Regions from separate parts of the Rhodoferax sp. LS1R11 genome, predicted to be linked through region 1. Evidence: predicted binding sites of a transcription regulator. Region 1 holds the regulator's gene; each other region holds the start of a gene.
The links. The regulator sigma-54, encoded in region 1, starts transcription at its own class of promoters, with help from an activator protein. The targets are predictions, from matches to a motif close to TGGCANGNAANCTGCTTT.

Region 2: a site for sigma-54 is predicted at 1,418-1,435, ahead of AC097N_RS13995 (PEP-CTERM sorting domain-containing protein). Genes of this name have one in related genera too.
Region 3: a site for sigma-54 is predicted at 4,583-4,600, ahead of pedF (cytochrome c-550 PedF). Genes of this name have one in related genera too.

What each region holds. Positions count from the first base shown of each region.
Region 1 is NZ_JBWMAW010000002.1:95,345-102,566, reverse strand. Features, by position in the region: gene argS (arginine--tRNA ligase) at 1-1,416, shown strand, start outside; gene AC097N_RS03200 (SPOR domain-containing protein) at 1,438-2,115, shown strand; gene AC097N_RS03195 (thiol:disulfide interchange protein DsbA/DsbL) at 2,193-2,840, shown strand; gene lptA (lipopolysaccharide transport periplasmic protein LptA) at 3,019-3,633, shown strand; gene lptB (LPS export ABC transporter ATP-binding protein) at 3,630-4,427, shown strand; gene rpoN (RNA polymerase factor sigma-54) at 4,548-6,152, shown strand; gene AC097N_RS03175 (THUMP domain-containing class I SAM-dependent RNA methyltransferase) at 6,172-7,222, shown strand, end outside.
Region 2 is NZ_JBWMAW010000011.1:72,733-79,954, forward strand. Features, by position in the region: partial or broken gene AC097N_RS13980 (ATP-binding protein) at 1-56, opposite strand, end outside; gene AC097N_RS13985 (hypothetical protein) at 89-523, shown strand; gene AC097N_RS13990 (hypothetical protein) at 689-1,246, shown strand; gene AC097N_RS13995 (PEP-CTERM sorting domain-containing protein) at 1,475-1,984, shown strand; gene AC097N_RS14000 (high-potential iron-sulfur protein) at 3,252-3,557, shown strand; gene AC097N_RS14005 (16S rRNA pseudouridine(516) synthase) at 3,680-4,423, shown strand; gene AC097N_RS14010 (YncE family protein) at 4,587-5,543, shown strand; gene AC097N_RS14015 (polysaccharide deacetylase family protein) at 5,527-6,339, shown strand; gene AC097N_RS14020 (sterol desaturase family protein) at 6,368-7,222, shown strand, end outside.
Region 3 is NZ_JBWMAW010000016.1:30,358-37,579, forward strand. Features, by position in the region: gene AC097N_RS17025 (phosphoenolpyruvate carboxykinase (GTP)) at 1-577, opposite strand, end outside; gene AC097N_RS17030 (hypothetical protein) at 1,043-1,183, opposite strand; gene AC097N_RS17035 (DUF1003 domain-containing protein) at 1,346-1,894, opposite strand; gene mgrA (L-glyceraldehyde 3-phosphate reductase) at 1,963-3,009, opposite strand; gene AC097N_RS17045 (substrate-binding periplasmic protein) at 3,130-3,996, opposite strand; gene pedF (cytochrome c-550 PedF) at 4,052-4,546, opposite strand; gene AC097N_RS17055 (sigma-54-dependent Fis family transcriptional regulator) at 4,805-6,895, shown strand; gene AC097N_RS17060 (MBL fold metallo-hydrolase) at 6,915-7,222, opposite strand, start outside.

The sequences.
Region 1 (7,222 bases):
AAACTCAAACCCGAGGCCAAACAGCAGATCGTGCGCGAGGTGCTGACCCAGACCACCACGTTCGGTGCGCAGGCTCCAACGGGCCACCGCATGCTGGTGGAGTTCGTGTCGGCCAATCCGACTGGGCCGCTGCATGTGGGCCACGGCCGCCAGGCCGCCCTGGGTGACGCAATTTGCAACCTGTTTCAGACCCAGGGCTGGGACGTGCACCGGGAGTTCTATTACAACGACGCCGGGGTGCAGATCGGCACACTGGCCAACAGCACCCAACTGCGCGCCAAGGGCTTCAAGCCGGGCGACGCCGAGTGGCCCGAGCTGGCTTACAACGGGGACTACATTGCCGACATTGCCACGGACTTTCTGGCGAAAAAGACGGTCAAGTCAGATGACCGCGAGTTCACGGCGTCAGGCGATGTCGAGGCGCTGGACGATATTCGCCAATTTGCCGTGGCCTACCTGCGCCATGAACAAGACCTGGATCTGCAGGCCTTCTCGGTCAAGTTTGACAACTACTACCTGGAATCCAGCCTGTACACCAGTGGCAAGGTTGACGCGGTGGTCCAGCGCCTGCAGGACGCCGGCAAGACCTATGAGCTGGACGGCGCGCTGTGGCTCAAGTCCACCGAGTACGGGGACGACAAGGACCGCGTCATGCGCAAAGGCGACGGCAGCTACACCTATTTTGTGCCTGACGTGGCCTACCACATCACCAAGTGGGAGCGGGGCTTTGAGAAGGTGGTCAACATCCAGGGCACCGACCACCACGGCACCATCGCCCGCGTGCGGGCGGGGCTGCAGGCGGCCAATGTGGGCATCCCCCAAGGGTACCCGGACTATGTGTTGCACACCATGGTACGGGTGGTGCGTGGGGGCGAAGAGGTCAAAATCTCCAAGCGTGCGGGCAGCTATGTCACGCTGCGCGACCTGATCGAGTGGACCAGCAAGGATGCCGTGCGCTTCTTCCTGCTCAGCCGCAAGCCTGACACCGAGTACACCTTCGATGTGGACCTCGCCATTGCCAAGAACAACGACAACCCGGTGTACTACGTGCAATACGCCCACGCCCGCATTTGTTCGGTGCTGGCGGCCTGGCGCGAGAAGGACGGCGGCGATGCGGCGACGCTCAAGGATGTGGATCTCTCCGCGCTGCAAAGCCCGCAAGCCCAGGCGCTGATGCTGTTGCTGGCCAAGTACCCTGACATGCTGACTGCTGCGGCGGTGGACTTTGCGCCGCACGATGTCACTTTCTACCTGCGCGAACTCGCTGCTTGCTACCACAGCTACTACGATGCCGAGCGCATTCTGGTCGATGATGAAGCCGTCAAGCTGGCCCGTCTGGCGCTCGTCGCCGCGACGGCGCAGGTGTTGCACAATGGTTTGGCCGTGCTGGGTGTGAGTGCCCCGCAAAAGATGTAAACAAAGAGAGAGAGACAGCGAATGAAACAGCAACGTGGTGGAACCATCCTGGGGTTCATTGTTGGGGTTGTGGTCGGTTTGGCTGCGGCGTTGGCCGTGGCGGTCTATGTCACCAAAGTCCCGGTCCCGTTTGTCAGCAAATGGCAAAGCCGTACGGCCGATATGGATGTGGCCGAGAGCAAAAAGAACAAAGACTGGGACCCCAACACCCCTTTGTATGGCAAGAACCCGGCCAAGCCCATCACACCCGCTCCGGCTCCGGTGACTGAGACGGCGCCAGCCGACGGAGCGGCGGTGGTTGCGCCTCCTGTGGCTGTGGTCAAGGCCAAACCGGCTTTTACGGCGGCCTCAGACGCTGCCCCCACGACAGCTCCGAAAACGAAAGCTGACGTGAAGTCGGCCAGCAGCGTGGACCCCTTGGGCGATCTCGCCAAGGCCAAGTCCTCTGGCGCGACCGCTGAACCATTCACCTACTTCGTGCAGGCGGGCGCATTTCGCACCCCCGAAGACGCAGAAAGCCAGCGTGCAAAATTGTCTCTCAGTGGCATAGAAGCCCGGGTGACCGAGCGTGAACAGGCCGGGCGGGCCGTGTTTCGGGTGCGGGTCGGGCCTTTTGACAAAAAGGACGAAGCCGAACGAACCAAGGAAAAACTGGACGCCGCCGGGATGGACACCGCGTTGGTCCGGGTACAGCGTTAATCCCCCTGAACGGTGCGAAGTACCGAACTTATCGTCGCCATCCTGATCCGATATCTTTTTGTTTGGAGTATTTGAAGATGAAACGTCGTGAATTTTCTCTGGCTTGCAGTGCGGCTGCAGGGGCTGCACTGGTTCCGTTGGCTGCCCAGGCGCAAGCGAAGCCGCCTGAGGCAGGTACGGATTATCTGGTGGTGGAGAAGCCCGCTGCCGTCGAAGCCAAGGCCGGGATCATCGAGGTTGTTGAATTCTTTTGGTACAGCTGCCCCCATTGCAACGCCTTCGAGCCCACTTTTGACGCCTGGAGCAAGCGCGTACCCAAAGACGTCATGGTGCGCCGGGTGCCGGTCGCGTTCCGTGACGACTTCGTGCCGCAGCAGCGCCTGTTTTATGCCCTGGAGGCCATGGGCCTGATCGACAAGCTTCACAGCAAGGTGTTTGCCGCGATTCATGTGGAAAAACAAAGCCTGGACAAGGTCGGCCCCATCGGAGACTGGGTGGCCAAGCAGGGCGTGGACAAGGCCAAGTTCCTGGAGCACTTCAATTCCTTCTCCGTCTCCACCAAAGCGTCTCGCGGCACCCAGTTGCAAAACGCCTACAAGGTGGAAGGCGTTCCCGCCCTGGGCATTGGCGGGCGTTTTTACACCGATGGCTCGTTGGCCAAGAGCATGGAGCGCGCACTGAAAGTAGCTGAGCACCTGATGGCAGGCATTCGCACGGGCCGGTGATCACCTCATTCGCTGAACTGGCCCGGGTGGCAGGGCGTTCAGCCGGGACGCCGTTGCGGCTAAGCGACAGCTCGTGTCTGTCAAGCAGATTCAGGCATTTGTGACGTAACAGGCTTGAGTCAACGCTTACCGTCGTTACAATCCAAAGGCAACGTATTAATGCAAGATTCGTGCCTTTATGAAATCATCACTTTCCTCTCTGCTTTTGATCGCGGCGCTGGCCCTTTCGGGGGGAATCGCGCACGCCGACAAAGCGGACCGCAACAAGCCCATGAATGTGGAAGCTGATACCTTGCGTTACGACGACGCCAAGAAGACCAGTGTCTTCACCGGCGGCGTGGTCTTGACCAAGGGCAGCATCGTGATTCGGGGTACCAAAATTGAGGTTCGCCAGGACGCCGAGGGTTACCAGTTCGGGCTGGTGACTTCGGAGCCCGGCAAGCTGGCCTACTTCCGGCAAAAACGTGAAGGCCTGGATGAGTACATCGAAGGCGAAGGCGAGACCATCGAGTACGACAGCCGGGCCGACACCGTCAAGTTCATCAAAAAAGCGCAGCTGCGCCGCTTTCAGGGCACCAAACTGAACGACGAAATGACCGGCGCCGTTATTTTCTACAACAATAGCACAGACGTTTTCACGATTGATGGCTCAGTGGCCAAGGCCAGTCCGGGCACGCCAGCCGGGCGCGTGCGTGTCATGCTGACACCCAAGTCGGACCCTGCTGCGGCCAACGGCGCAAGCCCTTCGCCGGTGCTGCGCGCCAGCCCGACGCCGGAGGAGCCGAAAAAGTGACGAACGACGTCTCTGTGGCCGAGGCCTCGTCTCGGGCCGATGGCCTCAACGGCGAAAGCCGGCTTGTGGCCAGCCACCTGCAGAAGTTCTATGGCAGCCGCAAGGCCGTCAAGGACGTGTCGCTGACGGTTCGAAAAGGCGAGGTGGTGGGCCTGCTGGGTCCCAACGGTGCGGGCAAAACCACGTCGTTCTACATGATTGTGGGCCTGGTGCGCGCCACCTCGGGTGACATCACCATTGATGGCCAGTCCATCGAGCACATGCCCATTCACCGGCGGGCCCGCCTGGGGCTGAGTTACCTGCCGCAGGAAGCCTCCATTTTTCGCAAGCTCAATGTGGAAGACAACGTGCGCGCCGTGCTGGAGCTGCAGCGCGACGAGGCCGGCAAACCCCTGGGCAAAGCCGAGATCGAGAAACGTCTGACCGAGCTGCTGCAGGAGTTGCGCGTGGACCACCTGCGGGAAACGCCCGCCCTGGCGCTGTCCGGTGGCGAGCGGCGCCGGGTTGAAATTGCCCGCGCGCTGGCTACCCAGCCCCGGTTCATTCTGCTGGACGAACCGTTTGCCGGGATTGACCCGATTGCCGTGATCGAGATCCAGCGCATCATCAGTTTTTTGAAAGCCCGGGGTCTGGGCGTGCTGATCACCGACCACAACGTGCGCGAAACCCTGGGCATTTGTGATCACGCCTACATCATCAGCGACGGCACCGTGCTCGCTGAGGGCACACCTTCCGAGATCGTCAACGACGCCAACGTGCGTCGGGTCTATCTGGGTGAACACTTCAAAATGTAGATATATGGCCCCCACGTTTGTCACTGCGTGTACTGCACTGCCCCCCGAGGGGGGCTGGCCTTGCTTGGGGCGGCCCGGCGCGGCGGCCTTTACTCACGCGCCCGACACTGCGGTGAGCACATGAAGCAAGGTCTTTCCCTCCGTGTTTCGCAGCACCTGGCGCTCACGCCGCAGTTGCAGCAGTCGATCCGCCTGTTGCAACTCTCCACGCTGGAGCTGAGCCAGGAAGTCGACCAGATGCTGGACGACAACCCGTTTCTGGAGCTGGGCGCAGACCAGCCGGTGCGCGAGGAGTTTGGTCTGGCGCAGGCCGATACGCCCGTGCGCAATGACGATCTCAATGCCGAAGCTGCTACCAATACTGTAGCTGACTACGCAGTAGAGACGAGGGCTACAGGCGAAAATGATACTGAAGTCACGCCGCTGTCCGCCGACGACGGCCAAAGTTGGGAAGGCGATGGCAGCGCCTCCCTGTCACCCGACGACAGCGAGTGGGGTGGCGATGCCAAGCCCAGCACCAACAACCTCAACGGCAACGAAGACGCCGATGTGACCGAGATGGCGCGCACCCAGGAGTCGCTGCAAAGTCATTTGCACCGCCAGGCGCTGGCCTTGCGTTTGAGTGAGGAAGACCGCGCCGCCCTGCGATTTTTGATCGAGTCCCTGAACGACGACGGCTACCTGGAGGACACACTCATCTCGCTGGCCCAGGGCCTGGCCGGGGACGGCGATGCCGAGCAGGTCGAACAACTGGTGCACCATTTCACGGTGGCGCTGTCGCTGCTGCAAAGCCTGGAGCCCGCGGGGGTCGGGGCGCGCCATCTGGCCGAGTGCCTGACCTTGCAACTGAAGGCCTTGCTGGCCAGGGCGGTGACGGACCCGGCCTCCCGACAGTTGCAGTCGGTCCTGAAGGTGGCCTTGCGCATCTGTGCCCAGCCGATGGACCTGCTGGCGCGACGCGACGTGAAGCGACTCGTTCAGGTGTGCGCGGTCACCGATGCCGCCGTGCGCGAAGCCATTGCGCTCATCGCCCGCCTGGAGCCCAAGCCGGGCCGGCGGTTTGTGAATGTGGAACGCAACATCGTGGTGCCCGATGTGCTGGTGGTCAAGGTCGGCAAGGGCGCTCAGGCCAAATTCCAGGTGCGGCTCAATGCCGAGGTGATGCCCCGCCTGCGGGTGCATGACATCTACGCCAACGCGCTCAAGCAGCACAAGGGCGGCGGTAGCGAGTCGTCCAACTTTGCGGCGCTGCAGCAGCGGCTGCAGGAGGCGCGCTGGTTCATCAAGAACATCCAGCAGCGCTTTGACACGATTTTGCGGGTCAGCAACGCCATTGTGGAGCGTCAAAAGAGCTTCTTCACCCATGGTGAACTGGCCATGCGCCCCTTGGTGCTGCGCGAGATTGCCGACGAGCTGGGCCTGCACGAATCGACCATCAGCCGGGTGACCACGGCCAAGTACATGGCCACGCCGTTTGGCACGTTTGAGCTCAAGTATTTCTTTGGCTCCGGCCTGGGCACCGACTCGGGCGGCAACGCATCCAGCACCGCAGTGCGCGCCCTGATCAAGCAATTCATCAGCGCCGAAAGCGTGACCAAGCCGCTCAGCGACAACCAGATTTCCGAGATGCTCAAAGAGCAGGGCATCGACTGCGCCCGCCGCACGGTGGCCAAATACCGCGAAGGTCTGCGGATTGCCCCCGCATCCTTGCGCAAGGCGCTGTAGCGCCTTTATCCAGAACACCATGAACCAACTTCAATTATTTTTGCCCTGCGCCGCCGGCGTCGAGGACTACCTGGCGCCCGAGATTCTGCGCATCACCGGCTTGCCGCCAGGCTGCGTGACCAAGCAGCGCGGCGGCGTGGCCGTGCGCACCTCCATGGCGCATGCCATGCTGCTCAATCTGTACAGCCGCCTGGCCCAGCGCGTGCTGGTGCTGCTGTCCTACACCGAGTACCGTGGCGAGCAGGACCTGTACCGCGCCGCCAGCGAGGTGGCGTGGGAGCGCTGGTTCACGCCGAAGGAAAGCATCAAGGTGGAGGTAACGGCGCAACACAGCCCGCTCACCTCGTTGAACTTTGCGGCGCTCAAGATCAAGGACGCGGTGTGCGACCGGTTTCGGGAGACCGCGGGCGGTGTGCGTCCGGACGTCAACACCCAGTGGCCCGACGTGCGTATTTACACCCACCTCACCACCGACCACTGCTCGCTGTACATCGACACCTCGGGCGAGCCGCTGTTCAAACGTGGCTGGCGCGAGGACAAGGGGGATGCGCCCTTGAAGGAAACCCTGGCCGCGGCCATGATTGCCGCCAGTGGCTGGGCCGATGGCGACGAAGATTTGCAGCCCTTGTACGACCCCTGCTGCGGCAGCGGCACCGTGGTGATTGAGGCGGCCCAGATCGCGTGCAACATCGCGGCGGGCAGCCGTCGCCGGTTTGCGTTCGAAAAGTATTTGCCCTTCCGCCGCGCGGAGTGGGAGAGCCTGAAACAGGAAGCGGCGGATGCCGAGGTAGTGCGCGAGCCCGGTCAAAAGCCCATTATTTTTGGCAGCGACGTGGCCCACCGCATGGTCGATTTCGCCCAGCGCAATGCGCAGCGCGCCGGGGTGGCCGACGTCATCGAGTTCCGCGGCGGCGATGCCTTGCAGCGCATGCCCCCGGTAGACGGCGGTGGCGTGATGCTGCTGAACCCGCCGTATGGCGAGCGCATTGACGTGGGCGGCGTGGCCAAGGGCTCGCTGGGCGCTTACGACGATGAGGATGAGGCGCAAGTGGGCCGCTTTGGTGCCCGTG
Region 2 (7,222 bases), on a different contig from region 1:
AGCCGTAAATCACGCCGCGCCGCTTGCAGGCGCTGCACCAGGTCAGAACACCGGGTACCTGCGCACGCGGGCATGGAAGAGTGCCGACGTGATTACCCGTGCCAAAAGAGAACTGATTGCGGCTGGCTTCATCTTCGAGACGGTTATGGGGCAGCGACCGAACAAGGCAAGCTGGTACGCCGTGACCTGGCAACGCCTGGACAAGTTGAAGGGTTACGACGTGGGCGCATTGGAGTCTTTCCGTAGAGGGGCCTACGCATCGGGGGTTGTGCTCCATGCCAAACCCACGCGGGAAGAACTTTACGAAAAGTGGCGGCAACCGAAAAACGAAAACGCTAGCCTTAAACCGTCTGGCGGTGTAGAGCGTTTGGCCTTAGCACCGTCTCACGGCGCAATAGCCCCCCATTTGGGGATGCTTTCTACACCGTCTAACGGAAGCCATCTAAATATGCCATCTGTTGCAGTCAATTCCGTGTCTGCTGGTGCTGGCAATGACACATGGGGCAACGCTGCGGCGGCTTGAGTGGAAATATTACCACCCACGATGCAAGCCAAAAGGTCGTGGGGAGCGCTGGCGGCGCACGGTCAGACGCCAATTCAGTGTCGCGGGTTTCCAAACTTGCCAATTGATTTCGGTTTTAAAAATGGGTAGGCCATGGGCAAGAGTTGCACAACTGATAAACGGGCCTTGGATGTACGAAAAATCCAGCGTGCCGGATGTCTGAGGCCGGGCAAGTCATTGAACTGGACTTGGAGCCGCAACGGTGAACAAGTGGCGTCCATTGAAATGCAGGTACAAGCCGACAAGGTGAGGCTGATCTATCAGACAACGCCGTATGGGGGCGAACCCAAGCGCATGGATTACCCGGTACGCCTGGACTGGACAGGCTGCAACTATGGCGGGCAGCGTGTCTGGTGGCTGTGCCCGGCGGTGGGCTGTGGGCGGCGTGTGGCGGTGCTGTACGGGGGCGCGGTGTTTGCGTGCAGGCACTGCCACCGGCTGGCCTACAACAGCAATAACGAGACGGCAAACAGTGGTGGCTATCGACGGGCTAACAAGCTACGCGACCGGTTGGGCTGGGTGCCTGGCGTGATCCATGGGGCAGGCGGCAAACCCAAGGGGATGCACTGGCGCACCTACTGGCGATTGATGGCCATCTATGAGGGCTATGAGCGGCAGACCATGGCCGGGCTGGCGGTGACGATGGGGCGGCTGAAAGCCAAGATGCAGAGGATGGGACTGTAGGGGTTGGATAAGGACTAGTTGCCGTCTCGCAAAGCGCCGAATCACACCGCAACTAAATGCCAGTGGCAGCCTAAAAACGGCCCCTAAATGTGTCGAGAAAGTTTACATGTTGTTACAGCTGATACGTGAAATTTCGCACGTATTTGATATTTATCAATGAGTTACGTTCGTTGGCGCGATCCGTGCATATTTGATTGCATCGATCACCATAACAAGTTGGAAGCAAATATGAAATTCACCACCATCAAGTCCATCGCCATTTCATTGCTGTTTGTTGGCGCCGCCGCTGTGTCAACCTTTGCAAATGCAACGTTGGTTGGAGACACCATTTCAGCAAGCGGAATCTCTTTGGGACCAGCGAGTGCCACGATTGGCAGCGGAGTTGAATTCAAGGGAATCGCGAACTACGTTAATTTTGACTTTGGGGCAAATACACTCACGGTTACTGCTAATGGCGTAGGTTGGGGCGGTTTTGGAACCTATACGTTCAGCGGTTTTGATGACGTCATCACGTCCTTGTCACTCGCGTCTAACTCTGGATTTAACGCTGCGTTTACCAGTAATTTCGGGTTTACTGACCACGCTATGACTTTTAACTTTAATACCGGGTCTGCTTCTCAGGGCGCAGCCGCCGTATTCAATATCAATAGCAGCGCGGTGCCGGAACCGGAAACTCTTGGCCTTTTTGGACTGGCATTGTTGGCACTCGCAGTGTCCCGCCGATCAAAACGAATCTAATACCTAAGCCGCTATCAGGCTGACAACGAACCCCGCATTGGCGGGGTTTTCTGTTTGGGGAGTCCGTGTCTGGAAGGGGCTGATAAAAGTCTGCGCTTCATCACGATGTCAACCGACTGCGAAGGTTTGAGATAACGCTAACGCACAAAACGTGTCGTGCGCGTGCGCGAAAGACGGGGGTTTTCTTTGATCATCGCGCACACGCGCACGCGAGGCGGGGGCGGGTGCAAAGTCTGGCACTTTGCGAAGCCGGACACTAACTGTTACCCCACGCAGAGATTAAATTTCCCTTTTTGAATTAATTCAAAATCAGCAAATGGCAGGACAGGCCCAAGGATGGCACCGTCACAAGGCTGCAACAGATTGAAAAGAAGTTGCAGAGGATTTTTCAGTTCAAGCAAGATTAAACGCCGGGCCATTTTCGGTCAGTTTGTAGGGGTAGCAAAAGCAATACCGGGGAACAAACCGGGGAACATAACGGAGATGAAAGATGAAAAATCTAGCATCCATGCGGGTTTCAAGGTATCTTTCAATTGACCCCCCAGCCCATACCGCATGACAAAGGCCTCCAAGTAGCGATACTCGGAGGCCTTTTTCTTTGTTGCGACTTCTGCATTAAAAATCGGTCAATGGGGCTCGGTTTTGCCATGATGGTCTTCGTTTTTCCAAGAAGGCGTCACCCGAAAGGTAAATCTGGCGGCCTGCGGTTCTTGAACTTCCCCCAATGTCACGGATAGCGCTCGGTCAACCTGTAAAAGGAATTCGGACGAGTCCGCCACTGGCAGATACGCGCTGGTGAATGATGCAAAGTTGTCGAGACGGTATGTTCTGGATGACATGATGACCTCTTCCGACGTATTAATTTTGATGCTGTTTGAAGCTTACAGCCGGGTTGACAGAGGCATGTATCGCTTTGTTTCCTTGCCAATTCAGGGAGGAGTTGCGCGGTTTACCGGGCATCATCCGATGGCTGGGAGACGTATTTCCGGGTTGGCGTCAGCCGACTGGCGGTCAATATCGCGCGATTTCTCTCGATTGGACAGGTTTTGGTCCTTTCTGTACGCTAACGCCCAGTTACAAAAAATCGCCCGAATTCCGTGGGTTCTTGGGCCTCGCAGGCCTTGCGGCGATTCCCGTCATCCTTGACTGTATTAGCCGGGTATTGAGGTTGACTTGGACAAGTGGAGTCCGATAGATCAGAATTCGCTTATATGTTTGCGTTCAGGCGCGGGCATATCATCAATTCTCAACAACTCAGGAAAAACTCATGTCTAACCGTCGCGAATTTATCGTTCAACTCAGCTTTGCCAGCGGCGCCTTGATGGCCGGTAACGTCATGGCCCAAGGTGCCATGGTCGCGGAGTCAGACGCACAAGCGGCCGCTTTGGGCTACAAGGCAGACGCTACCAAGACTGACAAAGTCAAGTTCCCCAAATATGCCGCTGGCCAGGTTTGCAGCAACTGTGCGCTGTACCAGGGTAAGCCTGCCGATGCAGCGGGTGGCTGTCCGTTGTTTGCCGGCAAGCAAGTGGCTGGCAAGGGCTGGTGCAGCGCCTACGCCAAAAAGGCCTGATCCTCATCGAATCACGTTGACGGATTCAATCATTCCCTGAATGTTTTGGGCACCAGGTTTTGTTCCTGGCGTTTTCATTGCACCTTGCCGGACTGCTTGTCCGGCTTTGCGATACTCGGGGCATGCAGTTACAAGACATTCTTTATTCCCAGGGTTTCGGAACCCGACGTGTGTGTGCCGGCCTGGTTCAACAGGGCTTGGTGCAGGTTTATGAGTCAAATGAGGCTGTAGCCCCCGTTAAATGTACGGAGTCAGCTACTGAATTTGTAGCAGAAGGTTTGCGTTTCCAGGTGCAGGGCATCGATTGGCCCTACCATGAAAAAGCCTATGTGATGCTGAACAAGCCCACGGCGACCGAATGCTCCCAGAAGCCGTCAACTTACCCCAGCATTTACACCCTGTTGCCGTCACCGCTGCGCCTGCGTCCGCAAAAAGGTGCGGTGCAAGGGGTGCAGGCGGTCGGTCGGCTGGACCAGGACACCACCGGCCTGCTGCTGCTCACGGACGACGGCAAGTTCATCCATCGCATGAGTTCACCGCGCCACCATGTGCCCAAGGTGTATGAGGTGACTGTCAAACACCCGCTGGACGACCAGCAGGTCAGCAAGCTGCTGGCAGGTGTGGTGCTGGACGATGACCCCAAGCCCGTGCGGGCGGCTGCGGCCGAGGCGGTGTCCAGTCACCATCTGCGCCTGACCCTGACAGAGGGCAAGTACCACCAGGTCAAACGCATGGTAGCCGCTGTCAGCAACCGGGTGGAGGGTTTGCAGCGCTCCCGGATTGGTGGCCTGAAGTTGCCCGATGATCTCGCGCCAGGCCAGTGGCGCTGGTTAAGCCCGGCGGACCTTGCCAGCATCGCCGGTTGACCTAAGGCAACAAGTCGTTGATGGCTGGCGCAGGGGCGGCGGCAGCGGGCGGGAGATGACAGCTACACTTGACGGTTACCTGAAAGAGTGCTGCATTGTGACGTTTTCCGCCTGTTTTCCTGCTTTTTCCCTGATCCAACGGTCCGCTCGAATCACCAGTGTCATGGCCTTGACGATGGCCGCTTTGGCGCCATTGGCAGCCCATGCCCAAGCCAGACCCGTTTTTGTCCTGAATTCGCTGGATGCCAGCGTCAGCGTGATTGATCCCGTGACCTGGACCGAGACCAAGCGCATCCCCACCGGCAAAGAGCCGCATCACATGTACCTCACCCCCGATGAAAAGTCGCTGGTGATTGCCAATGCGCTGAGCGACTCCCTGTTGTTTGTGGACCCGAAGACGGCCGAGGTGCAGCGCACCGTGCGCGACATTCTGGACCCCTATCAGTTGCGTTTCTCGCCCGACATGAAGTGGTTTGTCACCGTGGCCAACCGGCTCAACCATGTGGACATTTACCGCTGGGATGGCAGCAACCTGACGCTGGCCAAACGCATTGCCACCGGCAAGACGCCCAGCCATCTCTGGATTGACAGCAAAAGCAGCGTGGTCTACGCCTCCATGCAGGACAGCGACGAGTTGGTAATGATCGACCTGGTCAGCCAAACCCTCAAATGGCGCGGCAAGACCGGCGCCATGCCAGCTGATGTGTTTGGCACCCCGGACGACAAGTTTCTGCTCGTGGGCCTGACCGGCGGCGAGGGTGTGGAGGTGTATGACGTCTCCGGTCGCGAACCCCGTTTGGTCAAGCTGATCAAAACCGGGCAGGGCGCGCATGCATTTCGCGGTGCGGGCGACAAGCGCCACGTGTTTGTGAGCAACCGGGTGGCCAATACCATCAGCAAGATCGATTACCAGACCATGTCCGTTGTCGAGAGCTACCCGGCGCCCAGTGGGCCGGACTGTATGGATCTGTCGCCTGACGGCCAGTTCCTTTACGTGGCGTCGCGTTGGGCCAAGAAGCTGACCGTGATCGACACCAAAACACGCCAGGTGGTACGCCAGGTCAATGTCGGCAAGTCACCACATGGCGTCTGGACACTCGCTCATGCTGCCCGGCAATAAACTCCCGTTGCTCCTGGGTGCTATATTTTTGATAGCTACTCCCGCGCGTTCGGCGGACGCTGTGGCACCAAAAGCCTGTGAAAACCCGCTGTATCTGACTTTCGATACCGGCCACATGGAAGTGGCCTCCTTGATTGCCGACGTGCTCAAACGCCAAAACGTCAAGGTCACTTTTTTTGCCGCCAATGAGCGTACCAAGGTCGGCGACGGCAGTCTGGGTAACCACTGGGCGCCGTGGTGGAAAGCCCGGTCGGCCGAAGGACATGAGTTTGCCTCGCACACCTATGACCATGTGTACTGGCGGGGGGACCTGCCCGGTGTCGAGCCCAAGTTCCGCATGCAGGCCACCGCTGGCGCCTTTGAGGGCCGTGAATTTACCTTTGATGCCAAAAAATACTGCGGCCAATTGGCCTATGCGAATGAGCGCCTGCAAGACTTCACGGGCAAAAAACCTTTGTCCTTGTTTCGCGCACCGGGCGGCAAAACATCGCCACGCCTCCTGGCGGTGGCGAAGGCCTGTGGGTACGAGCATGTGGGCTGGGCGCCCGCCGGTTTTCTGGGCGACGAGTTGCCCAGCGAGAAGTTCAGCAATGAAGCCTTGCTCAATAAAGCACTCCGTGACATCAAAAAAGGCGACATCCTGATGGCCCATCTGGGTATCTGGTCGCGCAAAGATCCGTGGGCGCCCACCGTGCTGGAGCCGCTCATCATGGGTCTCAAGGACAAGGGCTTTTGCTTTGCCACGCTGCGTGATCACCCGGCTTACAAAGCCTGGGTGATGGCACCGGGCCACTAGTCCGCGACCCTGAAGACGTGAGTTGTTGATGGACTTTTTTGCCAATACGTTCTCAGACGCCCAAGGCTGGCTGTTTGAATCTGTTTTTCAGCCGGTCATGTTCGCGCTGGGGATGGGCAATCTCCTGTCAGACGGGTATGTGGCCGCGGGCTGGCTGTTGGTGGGGCTGATTCAGCTTGTCGTTCTGGTCGCCGTCATCGGGCCCTTGCAACGCTGGCGTCCGGTTGAACCGGTGACCGACCATGCGGCGGTGCGCATCGACATGCTGTACACCGTCATCCACCGCCTCGGGTTATTTGGGCTGGTCTTGTTTTTTTCGCTGGACCCCCTGTTCGATGAATTCTTTGGCGCCTTGCGCGTGGCAGGTCTCAGTACCTTTCAGCTGGATGCCCTGTGGCCGGGCGTGACCGACCGGCCCGTGGTGAGCTTGCTGCTGTACCTGGTGGTGATTGATGCGCTGGATTACTGGATCCACCGCGGCCAACACCAGTTTGAATGGTGGTGGAAGCTGCACGCCCTGCACCATTCCCAACGTCAGATGACGATGTGGACTGACAACCGCAACCACTTGCTGGATGACGTGCTCAGAGACGTGATCGTGGTCGTGGTGGCGCAACTCATCGGCATCGCACCCAGCCAGTTTGTGGCGATTGTGGCGTTCACCCAGCTTAGCGAGAGCTTTCAGCATGCCAACCTGCGTCTCTGGTTTGGCCGTGTGGGCGAACGCCTGTGGATCAGTCCGCGTTTTCACCGCTTGCACCACAGTATTGGCCTTGGCCACGAGTCGACCGGCAAGAACACGCTGGGTGGGCATAACTTTGGCGTGCTGTTGCCTTGGTGGGACATGCTGTTTGGCACGGCCAACTTCGAACTCCGGTTTGAT
Region 3 (7,222 bases), on a different contig from region 1:
TGTGCATGCAGGGCACAAAGTCGCCATTCACGCCCAGCACGTCGTACACGGCCTTGCCCATGCGGGTCATGATTTTCTGGTTGACGGCGACATAAGCGCTGTCGGTCAACTCAATGCCGATATGCGAAATGTGCGAACCCAGCGGGCCCATGGAGAACGGCACCACATACATAGTGCGGCCTTTCATGCAGCCGTCAAACAGGGCTTTGGTGCCGTCGGCCTGACCTTGCTGCAAGAGCGCGCGCATGTCGGCGGGGGCCATCCAGTTGTTGGTGGGGCCGGCATTTTCTTTTTGCTCGGAGCAAATATAGGTGCGGTCTTCGACACGGGCCACGTCGGTGGGGTCGGAGCACGCCAGAAAACTGTTGGGCCGCTTGGCTTCGTTGAGCTTTTTGAACGTGCCAGAGTCCACCAGTTGTTGGCAAAGACGGGCGTATTCGTCGTCGGAGCCGTCACACCAATAAATGTTGGCGGGCTTGGTCAGTGCGGCCATGTCGGCCACCCAGGCGATCAATTTTGCGTTCTTGACAAAGCTTGGGGTGTTGAGGTTCAAGCCTTGCATGGCAGGTGAGTTCATGAAAATGCTCCAGAGATAAAAAATCGTTTTTTCAAAATGAACCAACCCGTTGAACGGGGGGCCTTGCGGTAGTCATTTTGAGAAAACGTTTTGTACAAACTGCCTCGCCGGGTCAGCGGGGAATGAACTTGAACGCAGCAAATGGCTGCTTCAACGGCATTGCTTGGGCGTGGGTAACGCCGGACTCACGATTTTAAGAACTTGACTGCCAGTTACCTGACAGTTACACGTAAAAGTCATGCAAAGCTTGCATGACTTTATGTTGTTTTTGACCATTCAACTCGTCGCTAAACAGGTCAAAGGCGTGCCAAGGGCTTGCGCAATACAGGACGGTGTCAGTGGGGGAGGGTGCCCGGCGCGCCATGGATGGGGCCGGGACTTGGCGGCTGCCGCGACGTGCAGCGCGCAGAAGGCTGGCTACAGATGAGCCAGCGCTTCGATAACCATAAAACAGGGGACGGCTGATCAGGCCATTGAAACGGCAATGAAAGCCAGCAAAAACATCAGCACGGCGCCCACGAGCGGCAAGACGAGTGGCATGGAAGACACAACAGCTTCTACAGCGTCAGGTTCGTTGCTGGGGGTGTGAGGTGTGGGGTTGGACATGATGATTCCTTTGGTTATTCAGATTCGCAATGGGTGAATTTTACCCATCCAGAGGCGATGGTTGATTTCAATCAGTGCTGGATAAGTAAAAAGGCTTCTCAACTCGTTGGCAGGAGCAGGCGCCACGGAGCGCCATGCCAGGCCAAGTTACGAGGTATGCCTTCAGGCGATCCGCGCCGTCAGCGTTTCGAGTCGGGCAGAGAGGTCCCGCACCGCTTCGGTCAGGGCCAGTAACTCCTGTTCTTTCATCAAGTCAATTTTTTGATGAAGCAGCTCAATTTCGAGCTCGGCTTTCACATTCACTTCGTAATCATTTTCCGCGTGTGTGCGGTCCAGCTCGGATTGCCGGTTCTGGCTCATCATGATGGCGGGTGCGGTGTAGGCGGCTTGGAATGACAACAGCAGGTTGAGCAAAATGAAGGGATAGGGATCCCACGCGCCGCGCCCGGTCAGGGCATTGCCGGTAATCCACAAGGCAATGGCCGTGCTTTGGAAAATGATGAAGCGCCATGACCCGATGGTGGAGGCCACGGCGTCCGCCAAGCGCTGTCCCCGCGTTGGGGGAGCAAAAGCAAAATGCTCCGGTGCTGCCGGTGGGCGGGGCGGATGTTTTTGCCGATGAGCCCGCCGGTGCGCACGCAGCAGCTTGAGTTGGCTCTGTTCCTCTGGCGCCAACGAAGCGCCTGGCTGGGTCTGGGTGGTGTGATTCATGCCTGCATTGTGTGCTTCAACCCGTCGTGTGCAATTGCCATTTCAGAGGCCTGGCCCAACGGTGCGGATCAACCGGGTCGCTGGTTGGTCGACGGGCGCTGCCACAGGTTGATGCCGCCGTCCACCGCATGCTGGTCGATGGCCGCCAGTTCTTCAGCCGAGAACTGCAGGTTTTGCATGGCGCTGACCAATTCGGTAATCTGCTCAGGTCGGCTGGCCCCGATCAGGGCCGAGGTAACGCGCGCATCGCGCAAGACCCAGGCGGTGGCCATTTGGGCCAGGCTTTGACCGCGCGCCAGAGCAATCTCGTTGAGGGCGCGGACATGTTTGATGTTCTGCTCACTGAGATGTTCCGCCTTCATGGAGCCGCCGCCGGGGCGGTTGATGCGGGCGTCGGCAGGAATGCCATGGAGGTATTTGTTGGTGAGCAGGCCCTGGGCCAGCGCGCTAAAGGCGATGCAGCCCATGCCGGTGTCGCCGAGTGCGTCGAGCAGATCTTCTTCAATCCAACGGTTCATCAGGCTGTAGGACGGCTGGTGAATGAGCGGCGCGACGCCCATGGAACGCAAAATGGAGGCCGCTTCGCGGGTCTTCTCTGCCGAGTAACTGCTGATGCCAACATAAAGCGCCTTGCCCTGCTGAACCGCGCTGGCCAGTGCCCCCATGGTTTCTTCAAGCGGTGTGTCCGGATCAAAGCGGTGAGAGTAAAAAATGTCTACGTAGTCCAGGCCCATGCGCTTGAGGCTTTGGTCCAGACTGGCCAGCACGTATTTGCGGGAGCCGCCGCCTTGGCCGTAGGGGCCGGGCCACATGTCCCAGCCAGCCTTGCTTGAAATAATAAGCTCATCGCGATACGGTTTGAAATCACGACGCAGGTGTTCGCCAAAATTGATCTCAGCACTGCCGTAAGGCGGGCCATAGTTGTTGGCCAGGTCGAAGTGGGTGATGCCTGAATCAAAAGCAGTACGAAGCATGTCGCGCTGTGTCTGGAAGGGCGTGGCGTCACCAAAGTTATGCCACAGGCCTAAGGACACCGCCGGTAGTTTCAGCCCGCTTCGCCCGCAAACGCGGTAAGGCATGGTGTCGTAGCGGGTCGTTTGGGCGCTGTAGTTCATGGGGTCTCTCTCTATGTGGGCAGACCGGTGGCAACAAGCCGCCGATTTTTAGCTGAGAAACATTATCTGCCCGCGCCGCTTTACGCTGCGCGGGCAAGGGCATTGACAGAGCCAATGGTGTCAGGCCGATCCCCAAGGCACGTTGTAGCTCGCAAATATTTTTGAAAGACGGTCATCTTTGGCCATGGTGTTGATGGCCGACTGCAACGCGCGAGCCAGGTCGGTCGAGTTCTTTTTGACGGCCATCCCGACTGCCCAGCCATTGCGGGGTGCGCGAGGCATGGGCAAGGGAATGACCTTGTACTGCTTGTTGCCCTTCAGCACACTGTGAAGTTCGGACGCATCGCCTGCAGCCACAGCCACATCGCCTGCCAACAGGAGGCTGGCGGCTTCGGTCCCGTTGTCCATGCGAGTCATCAGCTGGTCACGGTAAGCGCCACCGTCGGCGCCCAGCAGCAGCCAGCCCGCAAGCGTCTGCCCTGCCACCGCCACTTTTTGGCCTTTCAGGTCCGCCAGGGTGTCGAGTTGGGGAACACGACTCACGTCATAAGCCATTGCGACCGTTTCACGGTAGTAAGGCGCGAAGATCAGAACCTGCTTCTGGCTGTCCATGAGTGGCTTGTCCACCGGCACATGCAACAAAACGTCAGCCGGCCCGAAACCCAGGTAGTGACCTTTCCAGACCATGTTACGGATGTCGTCCTGCATGTTTTCGCCAGCCGAGAACGGCAGCAGGTTGAGCTTCACCCCCAGTTCGCTGGCCAACTGTTCCGCAATCAGCACATCAATGCCTGCACCATCGACGCTGAAGGGGGGCATGGCCTTGTAGACCGCCACAATGAGGCTGCCCCGCGCCTTGATGCGGGCGAGGGCGTTGGGTTCCTCTTGCGCCCATGCGGCGCTTGCGAGACCGCCCAGCGGCAACAGGGTGGCCCCTTGCAGCAAACGGCGGCGTGTCACCGCGTTCAACCTGGTTTCAAGTGTCATGCCAATTCCTTTTTGAAATCAAGTGTCATAGAGGTGAAACGATTGTGCAGTCAATTTACTTGGCGGCAACCAAGGGTTTTTCCCGGCGGGTTTCCAGGTAGCTTTTGAGCGCCCAAACGGCTTCCTGGTTCAGGATTCCTTCAAACGGAGGCATGTACACGGCACCGTTGCGTGTCAGGCCACGACGGACCCGGCCCACAAAATATTCGTCGGTTGACTGCAGGCACATCGCCTGTTTTTTGGCATCTTTCAAATTGACGCATTCGTTGTCCATCTTGCGAAGGTCGGGTGCTACACCGCCGGAGATGGCTTCCAGCCCGTGGCACCGTGCGCAATTCTGGCCGTACGCAGCCGAGCCTATCTTGACGGCGGCCGCGTTGCCACGGTAAGGGTTGTCAACTTTCCAGTCGGTGCCGAGTTTAGGCAGCGTGGAGGTATCAACCGACTGGGGCGTGACATCGCCGTGGGCGAACACCACAGAGGAAACAGACAGAGCAAGTGCTGCAATTGCGCTCAAGCCAAGCAAGCGGAAGAGAGAGGAGTTTTTCATGATTTCGAACCATTGGAGTTAGTGAACTCGTTTAAACCAGCAACTACTATGCCAACCCCTGGGCCTTGCCAAAAGGGTGTAAGGTAAGTAGATTCCAAACATGCGTACACTCCCGTCGCGATGGGCTACAGCCCGTGTTGAAGCGGGTTGACGAACTTGGGCTGACCTGATCGGGCCGCCGGGTTGATCCAATTCGCTACAGGTTGAGACAACTGATAGACAAATAAATACGGGAATACCCGAACAGGAGACAAGTACATGTCCGCGCAATATGAAGAGGCGTCATTTGACAGCCTGTCCATGCCTTTGGCATATCGGGGGCATGCCGTTGATGCGCGGCCAATGACACCGAATCCGTTCATCATCGAGTCACACGCCCGCTGCGAATACCTGGGTCTCAAGACCTATGAGCCTTGTGATTTTTCAGCCCAGATGCATGCCGACTTTCGCATCACGCTTGAACGCAATGCCAGGCTGATTGCGCAGGCCACCTCGGTGGTGGAGATGTTGGGAAAATGTGTGGGTGACTTTGGCAGCATGATTGTCCTGACCGATGGCAACGGAACGGTTCTGCGCACGCGCTGCCAAAGCACCTTTATCGAGTATGCGGAAAAAGTGGCGTTGCGCCCCGGTGTGAGTTGGGCGGAGTCTTCCAAAGGTACCAACGCGGTGGGTACCGCGCTGGTCCTGGAAACAGACATTTATGTGCATGGCAATGAGCACTACATGCAGTCCAATCATTTTCTCTCGTGCGCCGCGTCACCCATCATGGATCACTCCGGCAATGTCATTGGGGTGCTTGATGTTTCCGGCGATAAACGCTCATTTCATCCCCACACCATGGCACTGGTGGAGATGTGCGCGCGCACGATCGAGAGTCATTGGTTTCGAGACAAGTTTCGCCAGTCCCTGCAATTGCACTTTCACGCGGCGGCAGATCTGATCGGCACGCCTGAAGAGGGCATCATCGCTTTTTCGGAAGACGGGAAAGTACTGGGAACCAACAGGGCTGGTCTGCGCCTGCTCGATGTCAGTGCCTCAGCCTTGCGAATCCAGGGCATGCGCACGCTGTTCGGTTTGGCTTTTGGGGATTTGATGGACAAGCTCCGGCTGGCGTCGTTTGCGCCGATGAAGATGCACCTGTCAAATGGTGCAGAAATATTCGTTCGCGTGAGCTGGGGTGAGACCGCGATGGCCTTGAGCACGGTCAACACCAACTTCACCACGGCGCAAGCATCGTCGACCTCAGTCGTACCTGCTGTGCCCTCACAGAACGCCATGCAAACAGGCAAGCGTGTGCCTCATCAACTCGATGAGCTTGACTTCGGCGATGCCCATGTGCGTTCGGTGATTCACAAGGTTCGGCATGTCATTGACAAGGATATTCCCATTCTGATCCTGGGTGAAACCGGAACGGGTAAAGAGCTTTTGGCCAATGCAGTTCATCAGTTCAGTCAGCGCCGGGATCGCCCCTTTGTTGCGATCAATTGCGCGTCGATACCGGAGGCCCTGATTGAGTCGGAGCTGTTTGGCTATGAAGAAGGTGCGTTCACCGGCGCCAAGCGCAAGGGTGCGGCAGGCAAGCTCCTGCAGGCCAATGGCGGTACACTTTTCCTTGATGAAATTGGAGATATGCCGTTGTCGTTGCAGGCTCGCCTGTTGCGCGTTTTGCAAGAGCGCAAGGTGGTTCCGCTGGGGGGGCACCGGCCCATCGATATTGACGTGAACCTCATCAGTGCAACTCACCGGAACCTGCGGGAGTTGATTGATCAGCGTGCTTTTCGGGACGATCTTTACTACCGCATCAATGGCATTTCAGTGAAGCTGCCGCGTCTGCGAGACCGGACCGATCTGGCCGCACTGGCACAAAAGATTCTGCGTGAGCATTCGCCAAACCGACCGCTGTCGATTCAGCCAACGCTGCTTGAGGCCTTCTTGCGTTACCCGTGGCCTGGCAACTTGCGTCAACTCAACAGCGTGCTGAAGACCGCCGCCATCATGGCCAGTGAGAGCAACGAAATCACAGCGGCGCACCTGTCCGACGATTTTCTCGATGAGTTGTCGATGCCCTTGTCCGTCAGCGCGTCCACGCTGCAGGCTGCGCCACCGGCAAGCGATGCCTCTCTCCATTCGGCCAGACCTGCGAACATGGCCGCAGATTCAGGGGATCGATGGCGGGTGCAAGATGCATCGGTGCCTGTCTCGTCGGTGTTCGACAATCTGGAGCAAGTGGAGTTCATGACCATTCGGCGAGCATTGGACACTTGCGCGGGCAATGTTTCCCGAGCAGCAAAGTTGTTAAACATCAGCCGCAACACCATTTACCGGAAATTGAAAAGTCAGGATTGACGTTCCCGGTATTTGTCCGCTAACGGCGGCTGGATGGGTCGCCGTTAAAACTGTTGTTCTCGAACTGTTGCCACGCACGTTGGACATTGAGTCGATCACGCAGTCGTCCTTCCGGCCCGGTCGCATCCCATTCAGCTGCAGTCAATCCCGACGCCATGCCTGGCTGACTTTCTCCCCTGTCCCAGAGCTCTTGCAGGGACCTCAGCAAACGCTGCCAGTACCGACGGTCTTTTTCAATCAATGAGTCATTGGCCGCCGGGCCCTGTTCCGGCACCACTGTCTTTGGGTTTAGCGCCGTCAATTGGTCAAGTATGCGTTGCAGGTGTG